Regions from separate parts of the Streptomyces sp. NPDC054796 genome, predicted to be linked through region 3. Evidence: riboswitches for the same ligand, from Rfam matches in the RefSeq annotation. Region 3 holds a riboswitch; each other region holds the start of a gene.
The links. A riboswitch is a leader RNA that binds a small molecule or an ion and turns the genes downstream of it on or off. The one in region 3 is predicted to bind cyclic di-AMP.
Positions count from the first base shown of each region.

Region 1: it holds a riboswitch for cyclic di-AMP, as region 3 does, so the genes downstream of both, ACWGJ2_RS29915 (M23 family metallopeptidase) here and ACWGJ2_RS15915 (M23 family metallopeptidase) in region 3, are expected to answer to the same signal.
Region 2: it holds a riboswitch for cyclic di-AMP, as region 3 does, so the genes downstream of both, ACWGJ2_RS27235 (NlpC/P60 family protein) here and ACWGJ2_RS15915 (M23 family metallopeptidase) in region 3, are expected to answer to the same signal.
Region 4: it holds a riboswitch for cyclic di-AMP, as region 3 does, so the genes downstream of both, ACWGJ2_RS25380 (transglycosylase family protein) here and ACWGJ2_RS15915 (M23 family metallopeptidase) in region 3, are expected to answer to the same signal.

Region 1 is NZ_JBSHAO010000045.1:46,075-53,277, reverse strand. Features, by position in the region: gene ACWGJ2_RS29925 (PPOX class F420-dependent oxidoreductase) at 1-331, shown strand, start outside; gene ACWGJ2_RS29920 (aldo/keto reductase) at 354-1,310, opposite strand; gene ACWGJ2_RS29915 (M23 family metallopeptidase) at 1,781-2,809, opposite strand; cyclic di-AMP (ydaO/yuaA leader) riboswitch at 3,171-3,398, opposite strand; gene ACWGJ2_RS29910 (PP2C family protein-serine/threonine phosphatase) at 3,725-4,831, opposite strand; gene ACWGJ2_RS29905 (PP2C family protein-serine/threonine phosphatase) at 5,170-6,429, shown strand; gene ACWGJ2_RS29900 (hypothetical protein) at 6,610-6,795, shown strand; gene ACWGJ2_RS29895 (helix-turn-helix domain-containing protein) at 6,823-7,161, opposite strand.
Region 2 is NZ_JBSHAO010000038.1:12,126-19,328, forward strand. Features, by position in the region: gene ACWGJ2_RS27225 (M23 family metallopeptidase) at 1-660, shown strand, start outside; gene pcrA (DNA helicase PcrA) at 770-3,307, opposite strand; cyclic di-AMP (ydaO/yuaA leader) riboswitch at 3,613-3,811, shown strand; gene ACWGJ2_RS27235 (NlpC/P60 family protein) at 3,820-5,001, shown strand; gene ACWGJ2_RS27240 (hypothetical protein) at 5,157-5,510, opposite strand; gene ACWGJ2_RS27245 (NlpC/P60 family protein) at 5,894-7,015, shown strand; gene ACWGJ2_RS27250 (hypothetical protein) at 7,174-7,203, opposite strand, start outside.
Region 3 is NZ_JBSHAO010000016.1:30,542-37,744, forward strand. Features, by position in the region: gene ACWGJ2_RS15900 (GNAT family N-acetyltransferase) at 1-2,752, opposite strand, end outside; gene ACWGJ2_RS15905 (HPr family phosphocarrier protein) at 2,895-3,179, shown strand; gene ACWGJ2_RS15910 (GntR family transcriptional regulator) at 3,282-3,983, opposite strand; gene ACWGJ2_RS15915 (M23 family metallopeptidase) at 4,171-4,995, opposite strand; cyclic di-AMP (ydaO/yuaA leader) riboswitch at 5,011-5,168, opposite strand; gene ACWGJ2_RS15920 (M16 family metallopeptidase) at 5,437-6,807, opposite strand; gene ACWGJ2_RS15925 (M16 family metallopeptidase) at 6,849-7,203, opposite strand, start outside.
Region 4 is NZ_JBSHAO010000033.1:58,937-66,139, forward strand. Features, by position in the region: gene ACWGJ2_RS25375 (alkaline phosphatase PhoX) at 1-712, opposite strand, end outside; gene ACWGJ2_RS25380 (transglycosylase family protein) at 1,101-2,150, opposite strand; cyclic di-AMP (ydaO/yuaA leader) riboswitch at 2,265-2,450, opposite strand; gene ACWGJ2_RS25385 (MBL fold metallo-hydrolase) at 2,897-4,342, shown strand; gene ACWGJ2_RS25390 (metal-sensitive transcriptional regulator) at 4,427-4,726, opposite strand; gene ACWGJ2_RS25395 (rhodanese-like domain-containing protein) at 4,806-5,420, shown strand; gene ACWGJ2_RS25400 (response regulator) at 5,529-6,323, opposite strand; gene ACWGJ2_RS25405 (oxidoreductase) at 6,571-7,203, opposite strand, start outside.

The DNA of each region.
Region 1 (7,203 bases), on a different contig from region 3:
GCTCTACGCCTACGACCCCGACGACCGCCTCATCCGCGTCTCCGTCACGTCCACCCGCGCCAAGTCCCGCAACCTCGTCCGCGACCCGCGCGCGAGCTTCCACGTCACCAGCGAGGACGGGTGGGCCTGGACGGTGGTCGAGGGCACGGCGGAGGTCACGCCCGTCGTCGCCGACCCGTACGACCCCGTCGCGGAGGAACTGGTGCGCCTCTACCGCGACGTCCAGGGCGAGCACCCGGACTGGGAGGAGTTCCGCGCCGCTCAGCTCGCGGAGGGGCGGCAGGTCGTGCGTATCCCCGTGGAGCACGCGTACGGGCAGCCGCTCCGCTGACCCGCGCCCCCGGACCGAAGAACTACGCCGACGCCTCCGTCAGCCGCGCCGCCTCGTCCTCCGTCAGCGTCACCTCGGACACCGCCATCAGCGCCGGAAGCTGCTCGGGCGTGCGCGCGCTGGCGACGGGCGCCGTGACCGTCGGCTGGGCCAGCAGCCAGGCCAGCGCCACGGTCGCCGGTGAGACGTGGCGGGCCTGTGCGATCTCGTCCAGGGCCCGCAGCACCCGCTGGCCGCGCTCCGTCGCCAGATGCTGGGAAGCGGACGCGGCGCGGGCGCTCTCGGGCGAGGCGCCGGGCCGGTACTTGCCGGTGAGGAAGCCGGAGGCGAGGGAGTAGTAGGGCATGACGCCGAGGCCGTAGCGGGCCGCGACGTCCTGGAGTTCGCCCTCGTACGTCTCGCGCGAGACGAGGTTGTAGTGCGGCTGGAGTCCCACGTACCGCGCGAGGCCGAACTCCTCGCTGAAGGCGAGCGACGCGTCCAGCCTGGCCGGCGTGATGTTCGACGCGGCGATCTCGCGGACCTTGCCGGAGCGGACGAGGTCGTCCAGCGCCGTGATGATCTCGGAGACCTCGACGCTCTCGTCGTCGTAGTGCGTGTAGAGGAGGTCGATGTGGTCGGTACGGAGACGGCGCAGCGACTCCTCCACCGCGCTCTTGACCGTGCGCGCCGCGAGGCCCTTGTACTCGGGGTGGGCGCCCACCTTGGTGGCGAGGACGATCTCGTCGCGGACGCGGCTGCCGCGCTCGGCCAGCCAGTTGCCGAGGACGGTCTCGGACTCGCCGCCCGAGTTGCCCTCGACCCAGGCCGAGTAGACGTCGGCGGTGTCGATGAAGTTGCCGCCGTGCGCGGTGTAGGCGTCGAGCACGGCGAAGGAGCCGGGTTCGTCGGCCGTCCAGCCGAAGACGTTGCCGCCGAGGCAGAGCGGTGAGACGGAGAGCCCGCCGAGGGGGCGGCGCTCGCGGGTCAGGTCAGGCATGGCCGTCCCGCTCGCCGTTCCGCCTGCCGCCCCGCTCGGGTTCGCGCTGGTCGCGGAGTTGTCCGAGTTGTGTGTGTCAGCCATACGTGGACCGTAACTCCGCCGGGACGGAAGCGCAGGCCGACGGCCCTGGTGTCGGGGGGTGGTCCACCAGAGCCGCCGGGTCCTGGGCGGGGGCCCGGCCGGAGGACCGGCCGAAGGGCCCCGTTCGCCGCCGCCTCGTCCCCTCCTCGTGCTGTGCCGAGGGCCACGGGGGCCAGGGGCGAGTGGTGCGTGCGCCCGCCTCGGCGGTGCGAGGCGGCGGCGTGGTCGTGAGTGGGCGGGGGCGACCCGAGTGCGCGGGGTGCTGTGTGGTGCGCCGCCCGCCCGAGGCGACCGGGTACCACTGGTCCGGGCTCCCAACCCGGACCCACGTCGACGGAACGGCGTCAGCAGAGCCGCGTCAACGGAACCCCGTCAGCGGCACCCCGTCAGACGCTGAGGCCCTTGCCCCTCAGCCACGCCAGCGGATCGACCGGGTCACCGCCACCGGGCCTGACCTCGACGTGCAGATGCGGCCCCGAGGAGTTGCCTGTGGAGCCGACGCGGCCGATGACGTCGCCGGTGCTGACCTTGTCGCCTGCGGACTTCGTCATCGAGGACAGGTGGCAGAACCACAGCTCGGTGCCGTCGTCCAGCTCCAGCACGATGCGGTAGCCGTACGAACCGGCCCAGCCCGCTTCCTTGATGGTGCCCGTGTGGATGGCCTTGACCGGAGTGCCGGTGGGGGACGCGAAGTCCTGGCCCGTGTGGTCGTTCTGCCACATGCCGCCGGAGGAGCCGAAGCCCGCGGAGAGCTGGTACGAGGAGACCGGGAGCGTGTAGCTCTTGGCGAGCTTGGCGAGGCGGGCCGCCTCCGCCTTGCGGCGCTTCTCCTCCTCGGCCTTCTTCTTGGCCTCGGCCTCTTCCTTGCGCTCTTCCTTGGCCTCCTTGGCGGCTGCCGTCGCCGCCTTGGCCGCGGCGGCCTGGGAGGCGGCCTCGCGCGCCGCCGCGTCCGCCTCGGCCTGCTGGGACTCGGCCTGCGCGAGGATGCGGGCGCGCAGTGCCTCGCCCGCGTCCGTACGGCCAGCCGCCGCGTCCTCCTCGGACAGGCCCGCCTGGCTCAGGGGCGCCTGGACGGCGGCGACGGCCTCCGCGTCGTCCGCGCCGCCCGCGAGGAGGCCGCCGACGCCGGGGAGGTCCTGCACGGAGTCGGCAGCGGAGGCCAGGTCCGGCATGGATATCGCGGCCGGGTCCTTGTCCTTGGCGGTGGCCATGCCGCCCGCGCCGACGGCGGCGATCATGCCGACGCCGAGCACCGCGCCGCTGCGGGCCATGCCGCCGCCGCGCTGCTTGCCCACGCGGTGCCGACCGCGGACGGGACGGACGGAGTCCTCGGTGGGGTTCCACTCGTCGAACGCGTCGTCGCCGTCCTCGTCGCCACCGTCACGCGCGGGGCCGTAGACGTCCGGGACGGGCACCGCCTGGGCGTCGAAGGCCGGGGCTTCGAAGGGCGGGGCCTCGAACGTCTGCGTGTCGAAGGTCTGCGTGTCGAAGTTCCGGGTGCCGGGCGGGACATGAGCACCGGCCGGGACATGGGAGCCGGACGGGGCGAGCGCGTCGGGACGGCCCAGCGCGTCGTAGTTGCCGTACGCGTCGAATGTGCCGTGGCCGTAGCCGGGTGTGCCGTGGTCTTGGCCAAAGCCGTAGCCGTGGCCGAAGTGGTCGCCGCCGTGGGGCGGCCGGCTGTCGTAGGACGCGCCGTACGACGGTGAACCGCCGAAGGACGGCTCGTACGAGGCCTCGGGGGCATGCCTCTTGGACGCCACGGGGGGCGCACTCCTTTCCTTCCTTCTCGCCTACCGGGTTAGCTGACGGGTTCGGAGCAGGAAGGTCTCCTACGGAAGCGCCCGCACATGGAACATGGGCGGGAGAGTCCGATTCACCCCATCCCTCGGAGGGCGGCCCCGGTGTGGGCCGACCGGTGAGAGACCCCCCTCGCCGACGGCTGACGACGGCCGAGAAGTGGTGGTTCCCCGGTTCCCTCGGTGCGCTTCGCGTCGAGTGGTGACTCGCGTTGACGCACGTACGGGATTCGGCGACGGCGCACGGTGCCGACTCTCGTGACGGCTGTGACGACCGCGCTGCGTTATCGAACGTTAATAGAGTCGCGGGCCGAATTCCAAGCTGTTCCGGTGAATTCGTAGTCGCCGTTGCCCTGCACTTTCCCGGGCAGACAGGGGCAATCAGGGGCAGGAATTACCCGAATTGGGGCGCCGGATCGCGGAGAGTGACGAAACATCAGGCTGGAAAGCTGTCTTGAACCGCTCCACAACTCCCCCCTCCCGTCCCCGCCTCGTCTTCACTTCCCCTCCTTCTCCGTCTTCACGTCGGCGTCACGTCCTCCCCCTGCGCCGCGCCACCAGCAGCGCCATGTCGTCCGTGATCCGTCCGCCCGTGTACGCCTCCACGTCCGCGACCAGCGCGTCCAGCAGCCCGTCCGGACCGTCGAAGGCGCACCCGGCCAGGCGGCGCGAGGGCTCGTAGAAGACGCCGCTCCCCTCGCCCCGCGCCTCGGACAGGCCGTCCGTGTAGAGCAGGAGATGCGCGCCGGGCGGGAAGGGCACCTCGTCCGCGCGGTCGGGCCACTCGCCCAGCTCGGGCATCCCCAGCGGCAGCGCGGGGACCCTGGGCTCGATGTAGCTGGGGAACCCGTCGGACTTCAGCAGCAGCGGCGCCGGGTGGCCGCGGTTCACGACGCGGAGCACGCCCGGGTCCTCGGCGGGCACCTCGACGAGGACGGCCGTCGTGAACCCCTCGTACTGGTCGAGCCCCCTCCTGCGGTCCCCCTCGCGCCGCAGCGCGCCCTCCAGGCGGCCCGCGACCGCCTCCAGCGTGTCCTCCTGCTCGGCCGCCTCACGGAACGCGCCGATGACGATGACGACCGCCTCCACGGCCCCGAGCCCCTTCCCCCGCACGTCCCCGACGAGCATCCGGGTCCCGTGCGGGGTCTCCTGGACCGCGTAGAGGTCCCCGCCGATACGGGCGCCGGTCTGCGCGGCCTTGTAGCGCGCCGCGAACTCCAGCCGTCCGATGCGCGGAGGCGGCAGCGGCAGCACAGCGCGCTGGGCCGCCTCCGCGATGATCCGCGCGGAGTCCAGGGCCGCGCCGCTACGGCGCACGATGCCGCTGATGAAGACGGCGAGCGCGGAGACGGTGGCGACAGTGAGAGTGCGCATCGAGACTTCGAGAAGGTCCGACGAGCCGTCCAGCAGGAGCAGCGCCGCGAAGAGGGCGGTGGCTATGAGCCCCGTGCCGATCGTCGCCCGACGAGTGCAGAAGGGCGCTGTCACCAGCGGCGCGGCGGCGAAGAAGGGGGCGCCCGTGATCTCGGAGAAGGTGGTGGCGCTCAGGACGATGCCGAGGGCGAGCATCAGGAGGGGCAACAGGAGGAAGGGGATGCAGCGCCTGCCGGAGCCGCCGACGGGGCCTTCGGCGAGCACGGTCTCCCTGCGGCTGCCGCTGGTCCTGCTCCTTCGGCCCTTCCCGTGCCTCCCGTGCCTCCCGTCCTTTCCGCTGCCCCTGCCCCTGCCCGCTCTCTGGTCCGCCACTGTCCCAATCTGACTCGTGATGACGCGCTCGGCCACTTGACCTGCTCCAATCGCTCCCCCCTTGCGGCCCCCCGGCCGGGTCGACAGCTGAGGGCGCCGCCACACGTTCGCCGCACTCCGTGAGCGCCCGGCGCCCCGGCACGTTCCACTGGAGGCGGGGCTCGCGGCGGGGCCCCGCGCGAGGCGGACGGCGAGCGGCGAGCGGTACGGGGCGGAAGGGAGCGGCGCGCGTGGGAACCGGCAGAGCCGTCGTGCACCTCCGCGCCCCGAAGTGGCCGCCCGCCTGGTTCGGGCTGCTGCCGCCCGTACTGATCGTGCTGGCCGTGACCCTGGAGGAGGCGGCGCCCCCGAAGTACTTCTTCGGCTCGCTGCTCAGCGCCGCAGTCCTGCTGGCCGCGCTCCTCTACCGCCCCCTCGGCACCGCAGCGGTGGGCGCCCTGTGCGTGCTGGTGCTGGCCGTGCTCGACATCAGCCAGGGCTCCGCCTACAACCCGCACATCGTGGGCTCCCTCGTCACCCTGCTCGTCGTCGCGGGGCTCGTCACGCTGCTGTCCGTGGCGCGCGAGCGGACGGTGCGCCAACTCACCCAGGTCCGCGCGGTGGCCCAGGCGGCGCAGCTCGCGCTGCTGCGGCCCCTGCCCGAGCGGATCGGGCCCGTCCGCGTGGCGGGCTTCTACCGGGCAGCCGACGACGAGGCCCTGATCGGCGGCGACCTCTACAGCGTCCGGCAGACCCCGTACGGCGTACGCGTGCTCGTCGGCGACGTACGCGGCAAGGGCATCGGCGCGACGGGCACCGTCGCCACGATCATGGCCTCCTTCCGCGAGGCGGCCGTGACCTGCGAGGATCTGGCCGAGGTCGCCGACCGTATCGAGATGGCGATGGCGCTGGACCGCGAGGACGCGACGGTGCCCGGCGGCGCGGGACCGCCGGGGGACGGCGCGCTGCCGGGGGACACGGGCCCGGACGACGAACTGTTCGCCACCGCCGTGCTGATGGAGTTCCCCGGGGACGCGGAGGAGGTCCGGGTGCTCGATCGCGGCCACCCGCCCCTGCTGCGCCTCGCCCCCGACGGCGCGACCCCGCTGACCGCCACCCCAGGGCTGCCGCTGGGACTCGGCGACCTGTCCGAGGGGACGGAGCGCGCCGAGGGGTTCCCGATGCCCGTCGGCGACATGCTGGTGGCGTACTCCGACGGGGTGACCGAGGCACGCGGCCGTGACGGCGCGTTCTATCCGCTGCGGCAACGGCTGAACGACCACTTCTGCCGCCCCGCCGACGAGCCCGGCGGGTCCGGCGGCCCCGGCGGCCCCGGCTGCTTCGAGGGGCGGGGCGCCGTCCCGGCCGAGATCGTCACGTTCCTCCAGGACGACGTGGCCCGGTGGGCGCCGACGATCGGCGACGACATGGTCGTCGTGGTCCTCCGCCGCCTCCCGTCACCCGAGCCACCCGGACCAGCCGAGCCACTCGGGCCGACGGCCGCCTACTGAGCGGGCCGCGCACCCGGTCAGCCCGGTCAGGGATCGTGCGAAGTCACCGGCCGGTACCGGGACCGGTCAGATCGGGGGGCGTGCCCCTCGACGACCTCGCGGGCCCCGTCGTGCGCCATCCTCCTCACCGCACACGCATGCCACCCCCTGCGCCTGCGCGAGAAGGGCGAACGGATCGCGGTGGACGGCGGGACACGCGACTGCGCGTCCGCACTCCTCGCGCCCCGGCGCTGGTGGCATGCCCGCCATGCCCGTATCGGCAAGGCCCTGGAGCACGAGGGCCGCACCGTCATCCTCACCGCACCCCTCGTCGGCGGGCGGGCACTGCGACTGGTCACCGCGTCCCCGGGCGGCGCGGTCTCATGAGCCGCCCGCCCCCCGGGAACCGTCGGGTCAGTCTCCGGTGGCGTCCTGGGATGCGGCACGGCGGTATTCGACGTTGATGCGCTTTGCCTCTTCGAGCTGGTCTTCGAGGATGATGATGCGGCAGGCGGCCTCGATGGAGGTTCCCTGGTCGACCAGTTCGCGGGCCCGGGTGGCGAGCCGCAGTTGATAGCGGGAGTAGCGGCGGTGTCCGCCCTCCGAACGCAGCGGCACGATCAGCTTGGCTTCGCCGAGGGCACGCAGGAAGGCGGGCGTGGTGCCGAGCATGTCGGCGGCACGGCCCATGGTGTAGGCGGGGTAGTCGTCGTCGTCAAGGTTGCTCGACGGGGTGGGGTTGTCTGCGGCCACTGGCACCTCTCGGGAAACGCGCGTCAAGGGGCCCTGGCGCCG
Region 2 (7,203 bases), on a different contig from region 3:
GTCGCCGGTGTCGCCGCCGCCTCCGTGATGGGGAGCACGGGCGACAGCGAGGACACGACGGCGCAGTCGGCCTCGGACGCCTCCCCCGTCAAGCCGTCGGCCGCCAACGACAAGCTCGACACCCAGCTCGCCGGACTCTCCGCCGACGCCGACGACTTCGCCGACCGCGCCAACCGCACCCAGGAGCGCATCGACCTCAAGAAGCGTCAGGAGGAGGAGCGCAAGCGCAAGGCCGAGGAGGCCGCGCGCAAGGAGGCGGCACGCCCCAAGTTCGCGCTCCCCGTCGAGCAGCACGGGCTCAGCGCGCGCTACGGCTCGGCGGGCGTCAACTGGATGTCGATCCACACCGGCATCGACTTCCCCGTCAGCTACGGCACCCCCGTCAAGGCCGCCACCGACGGCACCGTCAGCACCAAGTGGGACATGTCCTACGGCAACATGGCCGTCGTCACGGCGAAGGACGGCACGGAGACCTGGTACTGCCACCTCAGCAGCACCAAGATCCGGTCCGGCGAGGTCAAGGCCGGTGAAACGATCGCCTACTCCGGCAACTCCGGCAACTCCACCGGGCCGCACCTCCACTTCGAGGTACGCCCCGGCGGCGGCTCCGCCGTGGACCCGCTGCCCTGGCTCCGCGCCAAGGGCCTCGACCCCACGTAGACCTCACGGCGCGTAGACCGTTCCCTAGCGGCTGCCGTCACGGAGAACGCCGTACGGCCGGCCGCGAGGGCGCCGTCGTCCGTCGCCGACAACACCCTCGCCGTCGCCGCTACAGCTTCTCGACCGGCGCGTACCGCAGCAGCAGCCGCTTGGGCTTCTCACCGCCGAAGTCGACGGTGGCCTCGGCGCTGTCGCCGCTGCCCTTGACCTCGACCACCGTGCCCAGGCCGAAGCTGTCGTGCGTGACCCTGTCCCCCACCGCCAGCGAGACCGTGGGGCGGTCCTTGGCGCGGCGCGTCGCGAAGCCGCTCGGGCCGCCGCGCCGGGCCGCCGTGGACGACGAGAGCGAGGCGCCGATGCCCGAGCCGATCGCGGCGCCCGCGCCCGACCCTGGGCCCATCGCCGCGCCCATGGAGGCGCCCGTGCGCTTCCAGTCCAGGAAGGAGTCCGGGATCTCCTCCAGGAAGCGGGACTGCGGGTTGTACGAGGGCTGGCCCCAGGCGCTGCGCATGGTGGAGCGCGTCAGATAGAGCCGTTCGCGGGCGCGCGTGATGCCCACGTAGGCGAGACGGCGCTCCTCCTCCAGCTCCTTGGTGTTGCCCAGGGCGCGCATGTGCGGGAAGACGCCGTCCTCCATGCCCGTCAGGAAGACGACGGGGAACTCCAGGCCCTTCGCCGTGTGCAGCGTCATCAGCGTGATGACGCCGGTGGCCTCGCCGTTCTCGCCCTCCTCGTCGTCCGGGATCTGGTCCGAGTCGGCGACGAGCGCGACCTGCTCCAGGAAATCGGCCAGCGTGCCCGGCTCGTCCTCGCCGCGCTCCTGCTCGAACTCCAGCGCTACGGCGGCGAGTTCCTGGAGGTTCTCGATGCGGGTCTCGTCCTGCGGGTCCGTGGACGCTTGCAGCTCGGCCAGATAGCCCGTCTGCTCCAGCACCGCTTCCAGCACCGTGGCCGGGCCCGCGCCGGACTCGACGATGGTGCGCAGCTCCTCCATCAGCGTGTTGAACCGCTTCACGGCGTTCGCCGAGCGGGCCGCCATGCCGTACGCCTCGTCGACGCGGACCAGGGCCTGCGGGAAGGTGATCTTCTCGCGGAGCGCCAGCGCGTCGATCATCGCCTCGGCGCGGTCACCGATGCCGCGCTTCGGGGTGTTGAGGATGCGGCGCATGGAGACCGAGTCCTCGGGGTTGGCGAGGACGCGCAGATAGGCCAGCACATCGCGGACCTCCCTGCGCTCGTAGAAGCGGACGCCGCCGACGACCTTGTACGGGAGGCCGACGCGGATGAAGACCTCTTCGAAGACACGGGACTGCGCGTTCGTGCGGTAGAAGACCGCGACATCGCCCGCGCGCGCGTCGCCCGCGTCCGTGAGGCGGTCGATCTCGTCCGCGATGAACTGTGCTTCGTCGTGCTCGGTGTCCGCGACGTAGCCCGTGATGCGGGCGCCCGCTCCGGCCTGGGTCCACAGATTCTTGGGGCGCCGGTTCTCGTTCCGCTCGATGACGGCGTTGGCGGCGCTGAGGATGGTCTGCGTGGAGCGGTAGTTCTGCTCCAGGAGGATGGTGGTGGCGTCCGGGTAGTCCTCCTCGAACTGGAGGATGTTGCGGATGGTGGCGCCCCGGAACGCGTAGATCGACTGGTCCGCGTCGCCGACGACGCACAGCTCGGCCCGCTCGACGGCGCCCGCGCCCGCACCCGCGTCCACACCCGTATCCGTGTCCGCGCTGCCGCTGGCGCCCGTGCCCACCAGCTCGCGCACCAGCGTGTACTGCGCGTGGTTGGTGTCCTGATACTCGTCCACCAGCACGTGCCGGAAGCGGCGGTGATAGTGCTCCGCCACGTCAGGGAACGCCTGGAGGAGGTGGACGGTCGTCATGATGATGTCGTCGAAGTCCAGGGCGTTGGCCTCGCGCAGCCGTGCCTGGTACATCGCGTACGCCTCGGCGAGGGTCTTCTCGAAACCGTCCGTGGCCTGGGCCGCGAAGTCCTCCTCGTCGATCAGTTCGTTCTTCAGGTTCGAGACCTTGGCGCTGAACGACTTCGGCGGGAACCGCTTCGGGTCCAGGTCCAGATCGCGGCAGACCAGGGCCATGAGGCGCTTGGAGTCCGCCGCGTCATAGATCGAGAACGACGAGGTGAAGCCCAGTTTCTTGTGCTCGCGGCGCAGGATGCGCACGCACGCGCTGTGGAAGGTGGACACCCACATCGACTGCGCACGCGGCCCGACCAGCTCCGCGACGCGCTCCTTCATCTCGCCGGCGGCCTTGTTGGTGAAGGTGATCGCGAGGATCTGGCCCGGGTGGACCCCGCGCGCGCCCAGCAGATGGGCGATGCGGTGGGTGAGCACCCGGGTCTTGCCCGAGCCCGCCCCGGCGACGATGAGCAGCGGGGAGCCGCTGTGCACGACGGCGGCGCGCTGCTGCTCGTTCATGCCCTCCAGCAGCGCGTCCGTGTCCACCACGGTGCGGGGCGAGCCGCCGCGGTGATACGCGTCACGCGCGGCTGCCGCGCCCCCGGCGAAGGTGCCCGCGAAGAGATCGTCCGGGATCTCCTCCTCCGGGTGCTGATCCTCGGGGGGAGGCGGAGGCGGGTCCTCGGTCTTGGGATCGAGGTTCGCCAGGAAGCTGTCGTCGAAGAGGCTGCTCATCGTCGTCCGAGTCTAGGCGGCCCCACCGACAGACCTCCGTGCGTCCCGGGAATCGCCCCCGGAATCGCCCCGGAAATCCGTGCCCCGGTGCGGGTGCGCGGGCTCGTCGACGGCCCCGTTGCGACGGCCTCGTACCCGCGACGCACCGGCCCCGTACGCCCATACCGGACGGATACCGCACCAATCCCGCACGGGTAACGAAGAGATATCGGACGTATCCCTCACCAGCCTTCACAGGAACGGCACACCTTCGCTACCGTGCCGTGCCAGGCAGCCCGCACCCCCGTCGGCGACAGCGTCGGCACGGGCGGCCACCGCCGAGTCCGGCCGCAGGGCCGGAGCCGGGGACCCACTCGCGTACGCCGCGCGACCACCGCGTGCCCGCGTGCCACCCGGGGTGAATCGGCCCGTACGCGCCGCGTGAGCGGAGCGCTCCGGTCCGTAGGGCAGCCTTCCGACGCCCGAACCCGTCAGCTAACCCGGTAGGCGGTTCACGGAAGGAGTCGTCGGCCTTGGCGTCGCATCGCAAGCCGCGCACCCGCGTACTGCACTCCGCAGCCTCCAAGCGGGGCGTCATCGGTGTCACCACCGCGGCCCTCGCGTCCGTCACCCTGCTCTCCCAGGGCGCGACCGCCTCGCCCTCGGACGACGGCGGGGGCGGCGGCGGACGGCAGTCGGTCGAAGAGGTCAAGCAGAAGGTCGACAAGCTCTACCAGCAGGCGGGAGCCTCGACGCAGAAGTACAACGCGGCCAAGGAGAAGACCGACGCGCAGCGCGAGAAGACCGACGGCATGCTGGACGAGGTCGCCGAGCGCACCGACAAGCTGAACGAGTCGCGCCGTGTCCTCGGCAACTTCGCCGCCGCGCAGTACCGCACGGGCGGCATCTCGCAGACCGCGACGCTGCTGCTGACCGAGGACCCGCAGAGCTTCTTCGCGCAGACGCACCTGCTGGACCGCATGACCGGCCGCCAGAAGGAGGCCGTCGACGACTACGAGAAGCGGCAGAAGGCGGCCACCGAGAAGCGCGCCGAGGCGACGCGCGAGCTGGAATCGCTCTCCTCTTCACAGAAGGAGCTGAAGGAGAGCAAGCGCGAGGTGCAGTCGAAGCTGGCCGAGGCGCGGCAGTTGCTGTCGAAGCTGACCGCCAAGGAGAAGGCGCGGCTGGCGCAGATCGAGCGCGAGAAGCGGGCCGAGGCCCGGCGCGAGGCGGCCGAGCGGGCGGCGGCGGAGCGACGTGAGGCGGCCGAGCGCCAGAAGCGGGAACAGGGCGACGGGTCCGGTTCCTCCGAGGGCTCGGGCTCCGGTTCCGGTTCGGGTTCCGGTTCGTCGGGCGGCTCGTACTCGGCCAAGGCCGCGAAGGTGATCGACTTCGCCAAGCAGCAGCTCGGCAAGCCCTACGTGTGGGGCGCGACGGGACCCAACTCGTACGACTGCTCGGGGCTCACTCAGGACGCCTGGAAGAGCGCGGGGATATCCCTGCCCCGGACCACGTACGACCAGGTGAAGGTCGGCACGCGGGTCGCCAAGTCGGACCTGCGCCCCGGTGACCTGGTCTTCTTCTACGACGACGTCAGCCACGTCGGCATCTACGTGGGCGGCGGACAGATGATCCACGCCTCGAAGCCGGGCGACGACGTGAAGTACGAGGCGATCGACTACATGCCGTTCCACTCGGGGGTGCGGCCCGCCTGAAGCGGAGCGTTCGACGGGAGTACGCCGACGGGGCGCGGAGGCACCAGCGGGTGCGCCGCGCCCCTTCGCGCGCCCGGGGCGGCCCGGGGCGCGCGGATCGTCCGGGGCGGCCGGGGCGGCCGGGGCGGCCGGATCGAGGAACTACGCGCCGCCGTTCACGTCCACAGCACCGCGATGAAGATGTTGACGGTCGTCAGGGCGCCGACCGTGCCCAGCAGCGCTGACGGGACCTTCTCCTCGTCCCTCTTCACGTAGACCAGCCCCAGGATCACCACCAGCAGCGCCAGCTTGATCCCGATCTTGACGTTGTTCACGGGCTGGTCGTCCGCCTGGTTGAGGCCGACGAGGACGATGCCCGTCGCGAGCATGGTCAGCGCGCCGTGCAGCATGCCCGGCAGCATCCGCGCCGTGCCGGAGCGCAGGGCACCCATCTGGAAGAAGAAGCCGCCCAGCAGGGCCGCGATGCCCACGATGTGCAGGCAGACGAAGAGGTTGATGAGGACGTCCATGGCCCGGAGCGTAGCCCGGCCCGTAGCACCGCCCGACGGCCAGGGTGCGCCGATCGCCCGCATCGGTCACGGTCTCGCCGGTTCCCGTTCCGTAGCGGGCGCCCCCGTTCACGCCCGCACGCGCCGCATGGACGAAAGCGGACAGTCTCGGGCAGTCCCGGTCAACCCCACACCTCGCCGCACGGGGCAGGTTTAGCGTCCTCGTCCAGGTGGCCGGGTCCGCCCCGTGCGAGGCCCGGCCACCCCGCCGAGATCCGGCGGCGGCTCGTCCCCCCTGTGCGGGTCCGCCGCCGGATCCCCACCTCGACGGACGTACGGGCGTCGCACGCGACGCCGCACGGTGTACGGCCGCGACGCGACGCGAAGGAAGTGACGGCCGCACCATGGCCTCGCACCGAAAACCCAAGCCCCGCCCCCTCACCGGATCCGCAGCGCGCACGGCGCTCACCCTCGCGCTCGCCGCCGCCGCGAGCACCACCGCGTTCCAGGGCTCGGGCCACGCCGACCCCCGTCCCGGCTCCACCGCCCAGGTGAAGGCGAAGGTCGACAAGCTGCACCACGAGGCCGAGAAGGCCACCGAGGCGTACAACGGCGCGAAGGAGAAGGCCGACGAGGCGGCGGAGGAGCTGGAGGAACTGCGCGACCAGGCGGCGCGCAAGCAGGAGCGGCTGAACGCGACGCGGGACGCGCTGGGCGCGCACGCGGCGGCCGAGTACCGGAGCGGCGGCGTCGACCCGTCGCTCCAGCTCGCGCTCTCCTCCTCCCCCGAGAACTACCTCGACCGCGCGGCCGTCGCCGAGCGCGCGGGCGCGCGGCAGGCCGACTCCGTGCGGCGCGTCGGCGAGCAGGCGCGCGGCGTGCGGCAGCTCCGGGAGGAGGCGGCCGGGACGGCCGCCTCCCTCAAGAGCGCGGCGGACAGCGCGCGGCGCCACAAGCGCACCGTTCAGAGCAAGCTCAGGGAGGCGGAGAGGCTGCTGGACCGGCTGACGCCGGAGAAGCGGGCCGAGGTGCTGGGCGACGACGGTCACGGCGGTGCGCCCGACGGCCCTGACGGTTCCGACGGTTCCGACGGGACGGCGCGGGCCGACCGCTCGGGCAGCGGCTCGGGCGGCGGCGCCCGTGAGGCCACAGCACCTGCCACGGGCGTGGCCCCCGACTCGCGCGCCGCCCGTGCCGTCTCCTTCGCGCGGGGCGCGCTGGGCAAGCCGTACGTGTGGGGCGCAACGGGACCCGACGCGTACGACTGCTCCGGGCTCACCCAGGCCGCGTGGAAGGCGGCCGGCGTCTCGCTGCCGCGCACCACGTACACGCAGATCGAAGCGGGCCGCCGCATCCCCCGGTCAGGGCTGGCGCCCGGTGACCTGGTCTTCTTCTACGGCAGCGTCAGCCATGTCGGGCTCTACATCGGCGAAGGGCGGATGATCCACGCCCCGCGCCCCGGCGCGCCGGTACGGATCGCCCCGATCGACGAAATGCCCTTCTCCGGAGCGACCCGCCCGGCGTGAACGGGACGGTCCCGCCCCGCCCGCCAGGGGCACCGGGAGGCCCACCTCGCCGCGTAAGCGCTCCGCGACGAGGGCCGCCCCGCCAGGGGCGCGGGGGGGGGCTGCGCGACCAGCCACCGCGCACCCGCAGCCCGTGAAGCACACTCAGGGGCACACACTCACGCGCTCGGCGCTCCGAAGTACCCCTG
Region 3 (7,203 bases):
TGGTCCGTATCAGCTCCGCCGCCTCCTTGTCGGTGACCGGGACGAGCCGGTGCGCGGTGTCGCCGAGCAGCTCGGAGGGCGGCCCGGCGAGGCCGAAGGAGAGCACGGCGCCGATGGCCGGGTCGACGGCCGCGCGGATCACGGTGTCCACGCCGCGTGGCGCCATGGCCTGGACGACGGGGCGCAGTTCCTCCGGCTTGCCGAGGGCTTCGGTCAGCTCGGCGTAGGCGCGGCGCAGCCCGTTCTCGCCCGCGATGTCGAGCCGGACGCCGCCCAGGTCGGCGCGGTGGCGCAGGTGCGGCGCCGTGGTCTTGAGCGCGACGGGGTAGCCGAGGTGCCGTGCGGCGGCCGCGGCGTCGTCGGGGGTGGGCGCGGGGCTCGTGGGGTGGACGGCGACGCCGTAGTACGCCAGCAGCGCGGCGGCGTCCTCCGCGCCGAGGGGCACGCTGCGGTGCCGCTCCTCGGTGGTGGCCGACACGGTGGTGGGCCGGGCCTCGCGGGGTCCGGCGGCGGGGAGGGCGTCCTCGGCGGGGGCGTCGCGGGGGGCCGCGGGCTCCACGCCGGAACCGGCGCCCGCGACGGAGGCGGGGCCCGTACCGGAACCCGCGACGGGGTCGGAGGCGGAGGCCGTACCCGAACCGGTGCCCGCGACGGGAGCGGGAGTCGCGCCCGCGCCGGAACCGGAATCCGCAGCCGAGCCGGGGCCCGGCTCCCGGCCGGAACCGGAACCCGGGGTTTCCCCGGGCCCCTCGTCCGGGGCCGCCGGTGCCGCGCTTCGTGCCGCCGCGCGGGCGATGAGCGCGGACGCCGCGGCCTCGTCCACCTCGTACTCCGGCACCCGCCCCGGCGCCGTCGCCTCCTCGCGCCAGCGCGCGTACCGCACCGCCTCGGACAGGGCGCGCGCCGCGCGTTCGGCCGCCGGGTAGCTGGGGATGCCGCGCTCCGCGAGGGCCGCGTCGAGGCCCTCGATGGCGAGGTGGACCACAGCGACGGGCTTGTCCGAGCCCTCGGCCGTCTCGCGCAGCGCGTCGGCCAGCTCCCCCACGGGCGTGTCCCCGACCCAGGGGATGGCCGTGACCACGACCGCGTCCGTGCCGGGGTCGGCGAGCGCGTCGGACAGGGCGCGGCGGAAGTCGTCGGGGGTGGCGGACGTCGTCAGGTCACGGACGGGCAGCGGGCGCAGGTCGTCCGTCAGGCAGGCGTCGTAGGTGAGGAGCGCGAGGGACTCCGCGTTGCCGAGGATGGCGACGCGGGGCCCCGCGGGGAGGGGCTGGCTGACCAGGAGGATGCCCGCGTCGAGCAGTTCGGTGACCGTCTCGACCATGATCACTCCGGCCTGGCGCAGCAGCGAGGTGACGGTCGCGTCGGGGGTGCGGGAGGCGGGCGCCGCGTGTCCCGGCGGGGGCGCGCTGCCGCTGTGCCTGGCGCCCTTGACCACGACGACGGGCTTGCGCGCCGCGGTGCGCTTGGCGAGGCGGGTGAACTTGCGGGGGTTGCCGATGGATTCGAGGTAGAGCAGCGCGACGCCGGTGCCGGGGTCGTCGTCCCAGAACTGGAGCACGTCGTTCCCCGATACGTCCGCCCTGTTGCCCGCCGAGACGAAGGAGGAGAGACCCATGCCGCGCCGGTGCAGCCCGGTGAGCAGCGCGATGCCGATGGCGCCCGACTGGGTGAACAGGCCGATGCCGCCGCGCCGGGGCAGCTCGGGCGAGAGGCTCGCGTTGAGCCGGACGTCGGGCGCGGTGTTCATCAGCCCGAAGGCGTTAGGTCCGATGATGCGCATCCCGTACGAGCGGGCCAGCCGCACCAGTTCGCGCTGCTCGTCGCGCCCGAAGTCGGCGGAGAGCACGACCAGACCCTGGGTACCGTGCTCGCCGCAGTCCTTGACGACCTGGGTGACGGCAGCCGCTGGCACGGCGACGACGGCGAGGTCGACGGACTCGGGCAGCTCGCCCACCGAGCGGTACGCGGGGACGCCGCCGAGCTCCGTACGCCCCTCGGGCAGCGCGGTGTTGACCGCGTACGTGCGGCCCGCGTACCCGGCGGCGCGCAGGCTCTCCAGGACGGCGCGGCCCGCGCCGCCCGGGTTGCGGCCCGCGCCGATGACGGCGACGCAGCCGGGCGCGAGCAGCCGTCCCACCGAGTGGGCCTCGGCGCGCTGCTCGCGGGCGCGCATCACGGCGAGGGAGCGCTCGGTCGGTTCGAGGTCGAAGGTGAGGTGGACGGAGCCGTCCTCGAAGCTGCGCTTCTGGGAGTAGCCCGCGTCGGTGAACACCTTGATCATCTTGTTGTTCGCCGGCAGCACCTCGGCGCTGAAGCGGCGGATGCCGCGCTCCCGCGCCACGGCCCCGATGTGCTCCAGCAGCGCGGAGGCCACGCCGCGGCCCTGGTGGTCGTCGCGCACGAGGAAGGCGACCTCGGCCTCGTCCGCCGGCGCGGAGGCGGGGCGTCCGGTGCCGTCGATGCGGTCGTAGCGGACGAGGCCGATGAACTCGCCGCCGACGGTGGCGGCCAGGCCGACGCGGTCGACGTAGTCGTGGTGGGTGAAGCGGTGCACGTCGCGGTCGGAGAGCCGGGGGTAGGGCGCGAAGAAGCGGTAGTACTTCGACTCGTCGGAGACCCGTTCGTAGAAGCTCACCAGCCGCTCGGCGTCGTCCGGTGCGATGGGCCTGATCCGGGCCGTGCCGCCGTCGCGCAGGACGACGTCGGCCTCCCAGTGGGTGGGGTAAGCGCGCTCCGACGGGCTCTGCATGGGGTCAGGGTAGGACCTGTGAGCCGGGCTCGCGCCCGTACGTGCGACAGTGCAGGCTGAGGGGGCACGGGAGCAGCTCGCACCGCGTGCGAGACTGGTCTAGACAACAGTTCACAAGCGTCACGATTCGAAGGGCTTCACCATGGTTGAGCGCCGCGTCACCGTCGGCTGGGCCGAGGGCCTGCACGCCCGCCCCGCCTCGATCTTCTGCCGCGCCGCGGCTGCTGCGGGCGTCCCGGTCACCGTGAAGAAGGGCGAGGACGGCACGCCGGTCAACGCCGCTTCCATGCTGGGCGTGCTGGGTCTCGGCGCGGAGGGCGGCGAGGAGATCGTGCTGGCTTCCGAGGCGGATGACGCGGAATCCGCGCTCGACCGTCTGGCGAAGCTCGTCTCCGAGGGCCTCGAAGAACTCCCGGAGACCGTCTGATTCGCACCGTCTGATTCGCTGCCCTCAACGGCAGGAAAAGAGCAGGAGGAATTCACGGGCACACGCCTGTGAATTCCTCCTCTTCTTTGTATACGGGGAGTGTTAAAGAGAATCGCGCGCCGTGTTTACGGAAGGTTTCGTACTCCTCACGGCCGCTTTGCGCGCGGCCCCTTTCGGTACCGGGCGGCGCAGTCTGTGGAGCACCGCGGAACGCTCCACGTGCTGGGCCGTCAGCGCGCGGGCCCGCTCGGCGTCGCCGCGCGCCACCGCGTCGACGATGGCGCCGTACTCCTGCCATACGGTGGCGGCCTGCGCGGGCACGTCCACCGCGTACACCCATGTGATCTTGCGCCGGAGCTGGGTGAGCAGCGTCGTCAGACTGGGGCTGCCGGACGCTTGGGCCAGTGTCTCGTGGAACCAGTCGCCCAGGGAGCGCAGGTCGGAGAGGTGGCCACGGTCCACGCGCTGCTGGCCGAGGCGCACCAGGCCGCGCAGCACCTTGAGGTGGGCCTCGGTGCGCCGCTGCGCCGCGCGCGCCGCGCCCAGCGGCTCCAGCACCGCGCGGATCTCCAGCAGGTCCGCCGCCTCCTGCTCCGTCGGCTCGGCCACGCAGGCGCCCGCGTGTCTGCGCGTCAGCACAAAACCCTCGGACTCCAGCGTGCGCAGCGCCTCGCGCACGGGGACCCGCGAGACTCCGTAACGCCGGGCGAGGAGTTCCTCGGTGAGCCGGGCGCCGGGCGGAAATGCCCCGCTGACGATGTCGTCGCGGATTGCCGTGCAGACCGCGTGCGCGGAAATTCGCATGACTCGAACTGTATTGCAGCCACGTCGAATTTCCGATGGCGAGAGTTCCCCTCACGTGAATACGGCGTGAAAAGGACCCCCGGCCATGTGTCGGCCGGGGGTCCTGATACTCACGGATGCCGCGCGGAGTCGGGTACGGCGCCGGGTTGGGCGTCGGATTCGGCTTCGGTTTCGGTTTCGGTTTCGGTCAGATCTTGACGCCGTGCTGGCGCAGATAGGCGACCGGGTCCATGTCCGAGCCGTAGTCGGGGCCCGTCCGGGCCTCGAAGTGGAGGTGCGGGCCCGAGGAGTTGCCGGTGGAGCCGGAGAGGGCGATCTGCTGGCCCGAGGTGACGGACTGGCCGACAGAGACGCCGATGGACGACAGGTGGCCGTACTGCGTGTACGTGCCGTCCTTGTGCTTGATCACGATGTTGTTGCCGTAGGCGCCGCCGTCGCCCGCCTCCACGACCTCACCGGCCGCGACGGACTTGACCGGGGTGCCCTGGGCCGCGTGGAAGTCGATGCCGGTGTGGCTGCCGGAGGACCACATGCCGCCGCCGGTCTGGTAGCCGGTGGAGACGTAGGAGTTGTCGACGGGGGCGACGTAGCCGTTGAGCGCGGCGCGCTTGGCCTCCGCCTTGCGGGCCGCGCGCTCCTTGGCCTCCTTGGCCTCGCGCTCGCGCTCCGCCTTCTCGGCCGCCGCCTTGCGCTTGGCCTCGTCGGCACGCTTCTTCGCCTCGGCCGCGGCCTTCTTGGCGGCGGCCTCGGCCTTGGCGCGCTCGGCCTCGGCCTGCTGGGCCTCGGCCTGGTCGCCGACGGTCGCGGCGAGGGAACCGCCCAGGTCGATGGCCTGGGTCAGACCGGTGTCGGTGACGGTGGACGCCTCGTCGTTGGCGGCGAGGGCCGGGGACGCGACGGAGCCCACGACGCCGACAGCGGCGAGGCCCGCTATGCCTGCGGCGTTGACGCCCGCACGGCGACGGGCACGGCTCTGCCCACGATGCTTACCGGTGGCACGGATGAACGCCATGATCTGGCGCGACTCCTTTCCTTCCTTCTCGCCTACCGGGTTAGCTGACGGGTTCGGAGCAGGAAGGTCTCCTACGGGCGCCTCGTGCGGGAGGCGTCCGATTCACCCCAAGGGACGTGTGGGTCCCCGGCTCCCCTGGCTCGCGCCGTACGGGGACTCGGCGATCACTGTCCGTCGGCCGCGGCGCGGTCACTTCTGACGAACAGCGGCCACGACGCTAAGACGGGCATCAGCACGGCGCCAAACAGATCCCGTCTTTTGTCGCGCATGCCACACCCAACACCGGGGCAACACAGGTCAAATCAGACAGGGAAAACGGACATGACGCCGAGACATGTGGAGGGCCCGTGAACAGTCGGCCGACTGTTCACGGGCCCTCCATCACATTCCGGGCAACTCCCCGAGCGGCTCCGGCGACGTAGCGCCGGGCGACGCGGCGCCTCAGGTCCCGGAGACCACGCTCACCTCGCCGATGCCCAGCGCCCGCACCGGCTCCGCGATCTGCGAGGCGTCACCCACCAGGACGGTGACCAGGCGGTCGGCCGGGAAGGCGTTCACGACGGCCGCCGTGGCCTCCACGGTGCCCGTCTCGGCCAGCCGCGCGTACATCCGCGCCTGGAAGTCGTCCGGCAGATACTGCTCGACCTGATCGGCGAGAGTGCCCGCGACGGCGGCGGCCGTCTCGTAGCGCAGCGGAGCGACGCCCACGAGGTTCTGCACGGCGACGTCCCGCTCCTCGTCCGTGAGGCCCTCGGCCGCCAGGGTGCGCAGGACCTGCCACAGGTCCTCCAGCGCGGGCCCCGTCACCTCGGTGGCGACCGAGCCGGAGATGGCGAGCATGGCGGCGCCCGTGCCCTCGGGCGCTGAGCGCAGCACCTGGCCGAAGGCGCGCACCCCGTAGGTGTAGCCCTTCTCCTCGCGCAGCACGCGGTCCAGCCGGGAGGTGAGGGTGCCACCGAGGCAGTACGTGCCCAGCACCTGTGCGGGCCAGACGCGGTCGTGCTTGTCCGCGCCGATGCGGCCGATCAGCAACTGCGTCTGCACGGCGCCCGGACGGTCCACGATGATCACGCGGCCCGTGTCGTCCGCGGTGACCGGCGGCACGGGGCGCGGATCGGCCGTCGATCCGGTCCAGGTGCCGAGGGAGTCGGCCAGCGCCTCGTCCAGATCGACGCCTTCGAGGTCGCCGACGACGACGGCGGTGGCCGTCGCGGGGCGCACATGTGCCTCGTAGAAGGCACGGACCGAGGCCGCGTCGATACGGGCGACCGACTCCTCGGTGCCCTGGCGCGGCCGGGACATGCGGGACGCGGCGGGGAACAACTGGTGGGACAGCTCCTTGGCCGCGCGGCGGGCCGGGTTGGCCAGCTCGTGCGGGATCTCGTCCAGCCGGTTGTTGACCAGCCGCTCGACCTCGCCGTCAGGGAAGGCCGGTGCGCGCAGCGCGTCGGCGAGCAGACCGAGCGCCTTGGGCAGCCGGGAGGCGGGGACCTCCAGGGAGACGCGCACGCCCGGGTGGTCGGCGTGCGCGTCCAGGGTGGCGCCGCAGCGCTCCAGCTCGTAGGCGAACTCCTCGGCGTCGTGCTTGTCCGTGCCCTCGGACAGGGCGCGGGCCATGATCGTGGCCACGCCGTCCAGGCCCTCGGGCTCGGCCTCCAGGGGGGCCAGGAGGTTGACCTCCACGGCGACGACCTGCTGGCCCGGGCGGTGGCAGCGCAGCACCGTGAGCCCGTTGGGCAGCGTGCCGCGCTCGGGCGCGGGGAAGGCCCAGGGCCTGGGGCTGCCGCCCCGGGGCTGGGGGTGGAGATCCATGCTCGGGCCTGGCCTCTCTGCGGGGGTGGTCGCGGTGTCGCTCACTGGCCGGGCTCCTCGTCCTGTCCGTCCTCGGCGTTCTCGTTCTCGGCGTTCTCAGCGTTCTCGGCGGCGGGCGCGGTCGGCTCGTAGACCAGCGCGGCGCGGTTGTCCCTGTGCAGCCGCGCCGCCGCCACGGACCGCACCTCCTCCGGCGTGACCTCCAAGACGCGGCCCACGGCGCTCAGCGCGAGCTGGGGATCGCCGAACAGCACGGCGAACCGGCACAGTTCGTCGGCGCGCCCGCCGACCGTCGCGAGCCGGTCCAGCCACTCGCGCTCGAGCTGGGCCTGTGCCCGCTCCATCTCCTCGGGCGTCGGCCCCTCCTGCGCGAAGCGGCTCAGCTCCTCGTCCACC
Region 4 (7,203 bases), on a different contig from region 3:
CGGGGCCCGACGTGCCGCTGCCCATGGTCAGCACCTCCAGCGTGCCCGCCGACAGGTCGCCCCACGTGGCCGGTCGGAAGCGGTAGAGGCAGCCGTCGCTCTCGTCCTCGGTGAGATAGACGACGCGGCGGTCGGGATCGGCGGCAGCGGCCTCGTGCTTGAAGCGGCCCATCGCGCTCCTGCGCACGGCGGCCTCGGCGCCCCACGGGTCGGTCTCGTAGACGTAGCCGCGGTCGATCTCCTCGCAGGAGAGCCAGGTGTTCCACGGGGTCCGGCCGCCCGCGCAGTTCACGCTCGTGTTGCTGAGCACGCGGTACGCGCCCGTCACCGCGCCAGAGGACGAGAAACGCACGGCGCTCGCGCCGCCGGTGAGGGCGACCTCGGAGTTGGAGACGTAGATCCAGCCGCCGCCGCTGTCGGCGAAGCAGGCGCCGCCGTCGGGCGCCGGGTGCCAGGTGTACGAGGTGCCGGAGACCACCTGGCCCGATCGCGCGATCACCCTGCTCGTGAAGGACTGCGGCAACTGGACGCCGTTCGCGTCTGCGGGGCCGAGTGCCCCGTACGGGCCCGTGCCCGGCTGCGCCGGGTCGGCGTGCGCGGCGCCGCGCCACAGCGTGCCGCCGAAGACGGCGGCCGAGCCGGTGAGCACGGCCGCGCGCAGGAAGGTACGACGCCGGAAGTCACGGCGTTCCACGGTCACTCCACGTTCCACGGTCACTCCACTCGGGTCTGCGGTGCTGCGGTGCCCGGCGGCGTTGCGTCCGCCGGGGAGAGCGGTGGTGCGTGCGGTGCGTGTGCCTTGGTGCCTTGCGGGTGCGGGTGCGGGTGCGGGTGCGGCCCGTACCGCCCGTGCTGCCGGTACCGCCGGTACGGGACGGTCCGGTCCGGGCGGGGTGGAACCTAGCGCTCGGGCGTGACCGGCGCCACAACTCCCCGTGAACCGGAGGCGCGGCCGGGCGGCGGGGAAGGCCCGGGAACGCCGGATGCCCGGCGTCCCTGGAGGGGACACCGGGCATCGGTGTGGCTTCGCCTGCCGCTGTCCGGAGGGCGCGTGTGGCCCGCGCCCTCCGGACCGTCGCGGGCGTAGGGGAGGGAACGCCTCAGACGGAGAGACCGTGCGACTGGAGGTAGCTCACGGGGTCGATGTCGGAGCCGTAGTCGGGACCGGTGCGGACCTCGAAGTGCAGGTGCGGGCCGGTGCTGTTGCCGGTCGAGCCGGAGACGGCGATCTGCTCGCCGGCGTCGACCTGCTGGCCGGGCTGGACGGAGGAGGAGGTCAGGTGGCCGTACTGGGTGTACTTGCCGTCGTCGTTCTTGATGACGACCTCGTTGCCGTAGGCGCCGCCCCAGTCCGCCGAGACGACGGTGCCGGAGGTGACCGACTTCACCGGGGTGCCGGAGGAGGCGGAGAAGTCGACGCCGGTGTGGCTGCCGCTGGACCAGGAGCCGCCGGACGCCTTGTACGGGGTGCTGGTGCCCGCGTCGACCGGCTTGACGTAGTCGCTGGAAGCGGACTGGCCGTCGTCGGAGCCGGAGGTCTCGGCGGTCTTGGAGGCGCCGCCCTGCGGCTGCGTCTTCACCTCGTCGCCGGAACCGGAGCCGGAGGCGGAACCGGAGAGGGTCAGCTTCTGGCCCGGAATGATGACGTTCGGGTCGCCGCCGACGGTCTGGCGGTTGGCCTCGTACAGCTTCTTCCAGCCGCCCTCGACGCCCTCGGACTTGGCGATCTTGGCGAGGGTGTCGCCGCTCGCGACGGTGTACGAGCCCGAGCCGCCCTGGGGCTTGCTCTGCTGCTCGGTCTGCTGCGGCTGCGCGGACTTCGTCGCGGAGTCGTCGGAACCGGAGTCGGGGTTCACGTCGGGGGAGCCGCTGTTCTGGCTCAGCCCGGCCTTGGGGCCGCAGTTGGGCCAGGCGCCCGGACCCTGCTTGGCGAGCACCTTCTCGGCGATGGCTATCTGCTGGTCCTTGGTGGCCTTGTCGGCGGTCGGCGCGTACTGCGAACCGCCGTAGGCGTCCCAGGTGCTCTTGTCGAACTGGACGCCGCCGTAATAGCCGTTTCCGGTGTTGATGGACCAGTCGCCGCCCGACTCGCACTGGGCGACCTTGTCCCAGGTGCTGACGTCGGCGGCGTGCGCGTTCGCGGCGCCCATCAGCGGAAGGGCGATACCCGCGCCACCTGCGGCGAGAGCGAGCGAGACGCGGGAAATGCGCCGCGCGTTACGGCCATTGGACTGTCGGTTAACGCTTTCGCGTGCAAACACAGAAGTGTTCCTCTCCTACGCCTGCGAGGTGAGCTGTCGGATTCGGGCTGGAGTTGCCCGGCCACCTGTGCACATGCCCGTGGCATGTGCGCGAGGGGGCTTCACCCCAAGCCGGTCGCGTTTCCGCGACGCGGCACTTACCTGTGGTTCCCCCGCTCCTGCCGCCCTTGGGTCGGGTGATTTCCGCTGACCGGGCGGCAGGATTCGGCGTCCCGGTCACGGGCCACCGCATGGGACGTGCGATGGCGGATGCACCGTAAACAGATGGAATTCGCGGGGACAACTAAAGCCAGGGAAGGAGAGCCATGTGGGGACCCGCGCATTTCTCGTACGGAGTGTCGAATAAGTCCGTAAGAGAACGCTGTGCGCAGGGCATTCGAAACACGCGTGCCGCGTCCGCGTCAAAACCGGAACCCTTTCGATCTTGCCTTCCTGTGTCGCTCCTCACGCACCTCCTGTGGAACGCGTCACGTCATTTCCGGCTCGCGCGGGGGCACTCGGCGCGATGCCGGGCGTGTGCGGAATACCCCCTGGGGTACCCGTGTTACGGTCGATGATGGATACCCCGGGGGGTACATGAACGAGTCGGTCCGGGAGACCGGAGCGAACGGAGAGCGGAGAGGAGAGGGTCGGCCGTGTTCTTCGTCGACACCATCGGGACCGAGGGCCTGGGCAACCGCGGCTATCTGGCGGGCGGCGCGGCGGAGGCCGTCGTCGTGGACCCGCCCCGCGACATCGACCGCGTGCTCGCGGCGGCGGCACGCAGAGGCGTGCGCGTCGGTCTCGTCGCGGAGACCCATGTGCACAACGACTACATCAGCGGCGGCCTGGAACTGGCCCGCGTCACCGGCGCCCGCTATCTCGTCCCCGCCGAGGCGCACGTCGCCTTCGCCCGCGTGCCCGTGCGCGACGGCGACACCGCGACGGTCGACGCCGGCGCGGGCCTGACACTGCGGGCCCTCGCCACCCCGGGCCACACCCCGCACCACACCTCCTACGCGCTGGAGGAGAACGGCCGCGCCGTGCTGGCCTTCACCGGCGGCTCCCTGCTCATCGGTTCCACGGGCCGCCCCGACCTGGTCGAACCCCGGCTGACCGAGCCGCTCGCCCGCGCCCAGCACGCCTCGGCGCACCGGCTGGCCGACGAACTGGCCGACGATGTGCGCGTCCTGCCCACCCACGGCTTCGGCAGCTTCTGCTCCTCCGGCGGCTCCGGCACGAGCTCCGGGGGCTCCGGGGGCTCCGACGGCTCGGCCGACTCCACGACGATCGGCGAGGAACGCGCGCACAACGACGCGCTCACCCGCGACGTGGACGACTTTGTCAAGGACGTGCTCGCCGGGCTGGAGGACGTGCCCGCCTACTACACGCACATGGCCCCGGCCAACGCCTCGGGCCCGGCGCCCCTGGACCTCACCCCGCCCCGCACCGCCGACGCGCACGACCTCGCGCGGCGCCTGGCCGAGGGCGAGTGGGTGGTGGACCTGCGCTCACGGGTGGCGTTCTCCGAGGGGCACCTCGCGGGCGCGTTCAACTTCGAGGGCGACGGCAAGCTCGCCACGTATCTCGCCTGGCTGATCCCCTGGGGCAAGCCCGTCACCCTGCTCGCCGAGACCCCCGGGCAGATCGCGGCGGCGCAGCGCGAGCTGGCCCGCGTCGGCATCGACCGCCCGGCAGCGGCGGCGACCGGAGGCCCGTCCTCCTGGCTGCGTGCGGGTGAGCGCCCGCACTCCTTCCCGCGCGCCGACTTCGCCGACCTGGCTGCGGCCAGGGAACGGGACGGCGGCGAGGGGACCGTGGTGCTCGACGTGCGCCGCGCGTCCGAGCGCGCGAAGGGCCACGTCGAGGGCTCGGTCCACCTCCCCGTCCACGAGGTGCACGGCCGCGCCGACGAGGTGCCGCCCGGCGTGGTGTGGGTGCACTGCGCGAGCGGGATGCGCGCCGCCGTCGCCGCCTCGATGCTGGCCGCCATGGGCCGCGACGTGGTCGCCGTCGACGACGCCTTCCGGGCCGAGGACTGGGTGCGGGGCGACGGTTCGGGCGACGGTTCGAGTGACGGGGCTACGGGTGCGGGTGCGTAGGGGCGGCCGTAGCCCGGGGCCGGGGTGCGGGGCCGGTCCCGGTCCCGGTCCCGGCTCCGCCGCTGGTCGCGGGTCCGCGCCCGGTCAGGCCAGGGAGAGGAAGAGCTTCTCCAGACGGGCCCGCATCTGCTCGCGGTCGGCCGCCTGGACGGCGCCGTCCTCGCCATCGGCACCCGGCTCCGCGAGACAGCGCTGGAGGCCGGTGGCGATGATCGCGAAACCGGCCTTGTCCAGCGCGCGCGAGACGGCCGCGAGCTGTGTGATCACGTCCTCGCAGTCCCTGCCCTCCTCGATCATCCGGATGATCCCGGCGATCTGACCCTGTGCCCTGCGCAGCCGGTTGAGGACCGTCTTCAGGTCGTCGGCCGCCAGTTCAAGATCCACGGCTTCTCCTCACGTATACCCTCTGGGGTATAGCGTACCCCCGGCGGAGCCGGTGCCACCGAACACGAAGGACCCTCCTGTGACCACCCCTCCCTCCTCCACCTCCACCGCCGTGTCCTCCGCCGCCCTGGCTCCCGGGCAGGCGCGCCCGCGCCTGGACGAGTTCACCGTCGTCGACGTACGCGCTCCCGGCGAGTACGCCTCCGGACACCTGCCCGGCGCCCACAACGTCCCCCTCGACCGGCTCGACCGCGCCCTGCCCGCGCTGCGGCACGCGGCCGGGCGGCGCCCCCTGCTCATGGTCTGCGCCTCCGGGGCGCGCTCGGCCAAGGCCGTCGGCGCCCTGGCCGACGGCGGGATAGCCGCCTCCCGGCTGGCCACCCTCACTGGCGGCACCAGCGCCTGGACCGCCGAGGGCCACGAGGTGGACAGGCCGGAGGCGGGCCGCGCGACCTGGGCCATGGAACGCCAGGTGCGGCTGGCGGCGGGCTCCCTCGTGCTGCTGGGCCTGCTCGTCGACCTCGTGCTGCCGGGCGCGCGCTGGCTCTCCGCCGCGATCGGGGCCGGGCTGGTCTTCTCCGCGCTCACCGACACCTGCGGCATGGCCGCGCTGCTCGGCAGGCTCCCGCACAACAGGCGCGGCGGACGCGCAGCGGACCTCGACGCGACCCTGGCCCGGCTGACCGCCGACTGACTCCCGACCGGGCCCGGCCCGTAGCCGATGCCGGGCGGAGTTCTCCGGCGGGGTTCTCCAGCGGAGTTCTCCGTCGGGGTTCTTCGAAGGGGCTCTCAGGCGAGGCTCTCAGGCGGAGCCGTGCCGCTCCGTGCCGGGGGCGCCGGGGCCGTGTGCCGGGGCCGGGGGGCGGCCCTCGCGGTGGTAGCGGCGCTCGGGGCGGCCCGTGGTGCCGTAGCGGAGGGTGACGCGGGCGCTGCCCGTCGCCACGAAGTGCTCCAGATAGCGGCGCGCGCTCACCCGCGACAGCCCGCTGCGCTCGGCGCACTCGGAGGCCGAGACGCCCTCGCCCTCCACGCCCGCGTCGAGCGCGTCCCTGACGAGCGCCGCCGTCTGCTCCGTGAGCCCCTTCGGCAGCGAGGCGGGCGTCCGCCCGCCGCCGTGGCCCTGGGTCGCGCCCGCGCCCAGCGCGCCGCCAGCACCGCCGGCGCCGCCGAAGAGGCGGTCCACGTCGTCCTGGCCCGGAGCCGCCAGGGCCGCCAGCTCCTTGCGGCGCTCCGCGTACTGCCGCAGCCGCTCCTGGAGCAACTGCCCCTCGAAGGGCTTGATGATGTACTGCACGGCTCCGCCGCGCTGCGCGCCCCGTACCGTTCCCGCGTCCCGCGCGGCCGTGACGACCAGCACGTCGGGACCGCCCTCGGGGGCCCCGCCGCCGCGCAGCTCGCGCAGGACCTCCAGGCCGGGGATGTCCGGGAGGTAGATGTCGAGCAGCACCAGATCGGGGGCCAGCTCGCGCACGGCCGTCAGCGCCTCGGCGCCGCTGTGGGCCACGCCCGCGACGGCGAAGCCGGGCTCGCGCTCGACCAGGGTGCTGTGCAGCCGGGCGACCATGAAGTCGTCGTCGACGACAAGGACGCGGATCACTGGCCTCTCCTTCCCCGGTGGCCGCCGGTGGCCCCGTCGGCCCAGCGGCCCTGGTGAGCGGGGCCGTCCAGGGCCTTTCAGGCCACGGTAGCGCACGCCCGCAAGGCCCCCCGGGGCCCGTCCACCGGGCCGTACGGGCCCCGCGCCCGTGCGGCGGCGCAACGATCCGGCCACCGCGTCGGCCGTCGCGCCGATCACCGCGTCGGCCACCGTGGTCCCAGAAACGCTCCCGCACGCCGCACCCGCGTCACAGCGCCCCGTAGGTGACCCCCGTGAGCTGCTCCGACGCGGCCCACAGCCGCTCGGCCGCCACGTCGTTACGGGTCCACGGCGCGCGCCACGACGGGCCGGGCCCGCCCCGCAGCCCGAGGAAGCGCGGGCCCGTGAAGGAGTCGCCCCGCACCTCGGGGGAGGTCGCCGCGTACAGCGTCGGGGACGCGCCCTGCTCGGCCGAGGTGGCCACCAGCACGCCACCGGCCCGCATGAACAGCTCCGTGGCCCGCCGCCCGGCCAGACGCGGGCCCTTGGTCTGAAGCTCCGTCGACGCGTAGCCCGGGTGCGCGGCGGCGGCGATCAGGGGCACGCCCTTGCGGTCGGCGCGACGGGCCAGCTCGTGCACGAACAGCAGATTCGCGGACTTCGAGGCCGCGTAGGCGAGCCAGCGCCGGTAGCGACGCTCGCTGTTCAGGTCCGCTATGTCGATGTTGGCCAGCGCGTGCATCGCGCTCGAAACGGAGATCACGCGCGGGCCAGGCGCGGCCAGCAGCCGCTCCAGCAGCAGCCCCGTCAGCGCGAAGTGGCCCAGGTGGTTCACGCCGAACTGGGTCTCGAAGCCGTCCGCCGTGCGCGCGTACGGCACGGCCATCAGACCGGCGTTGTT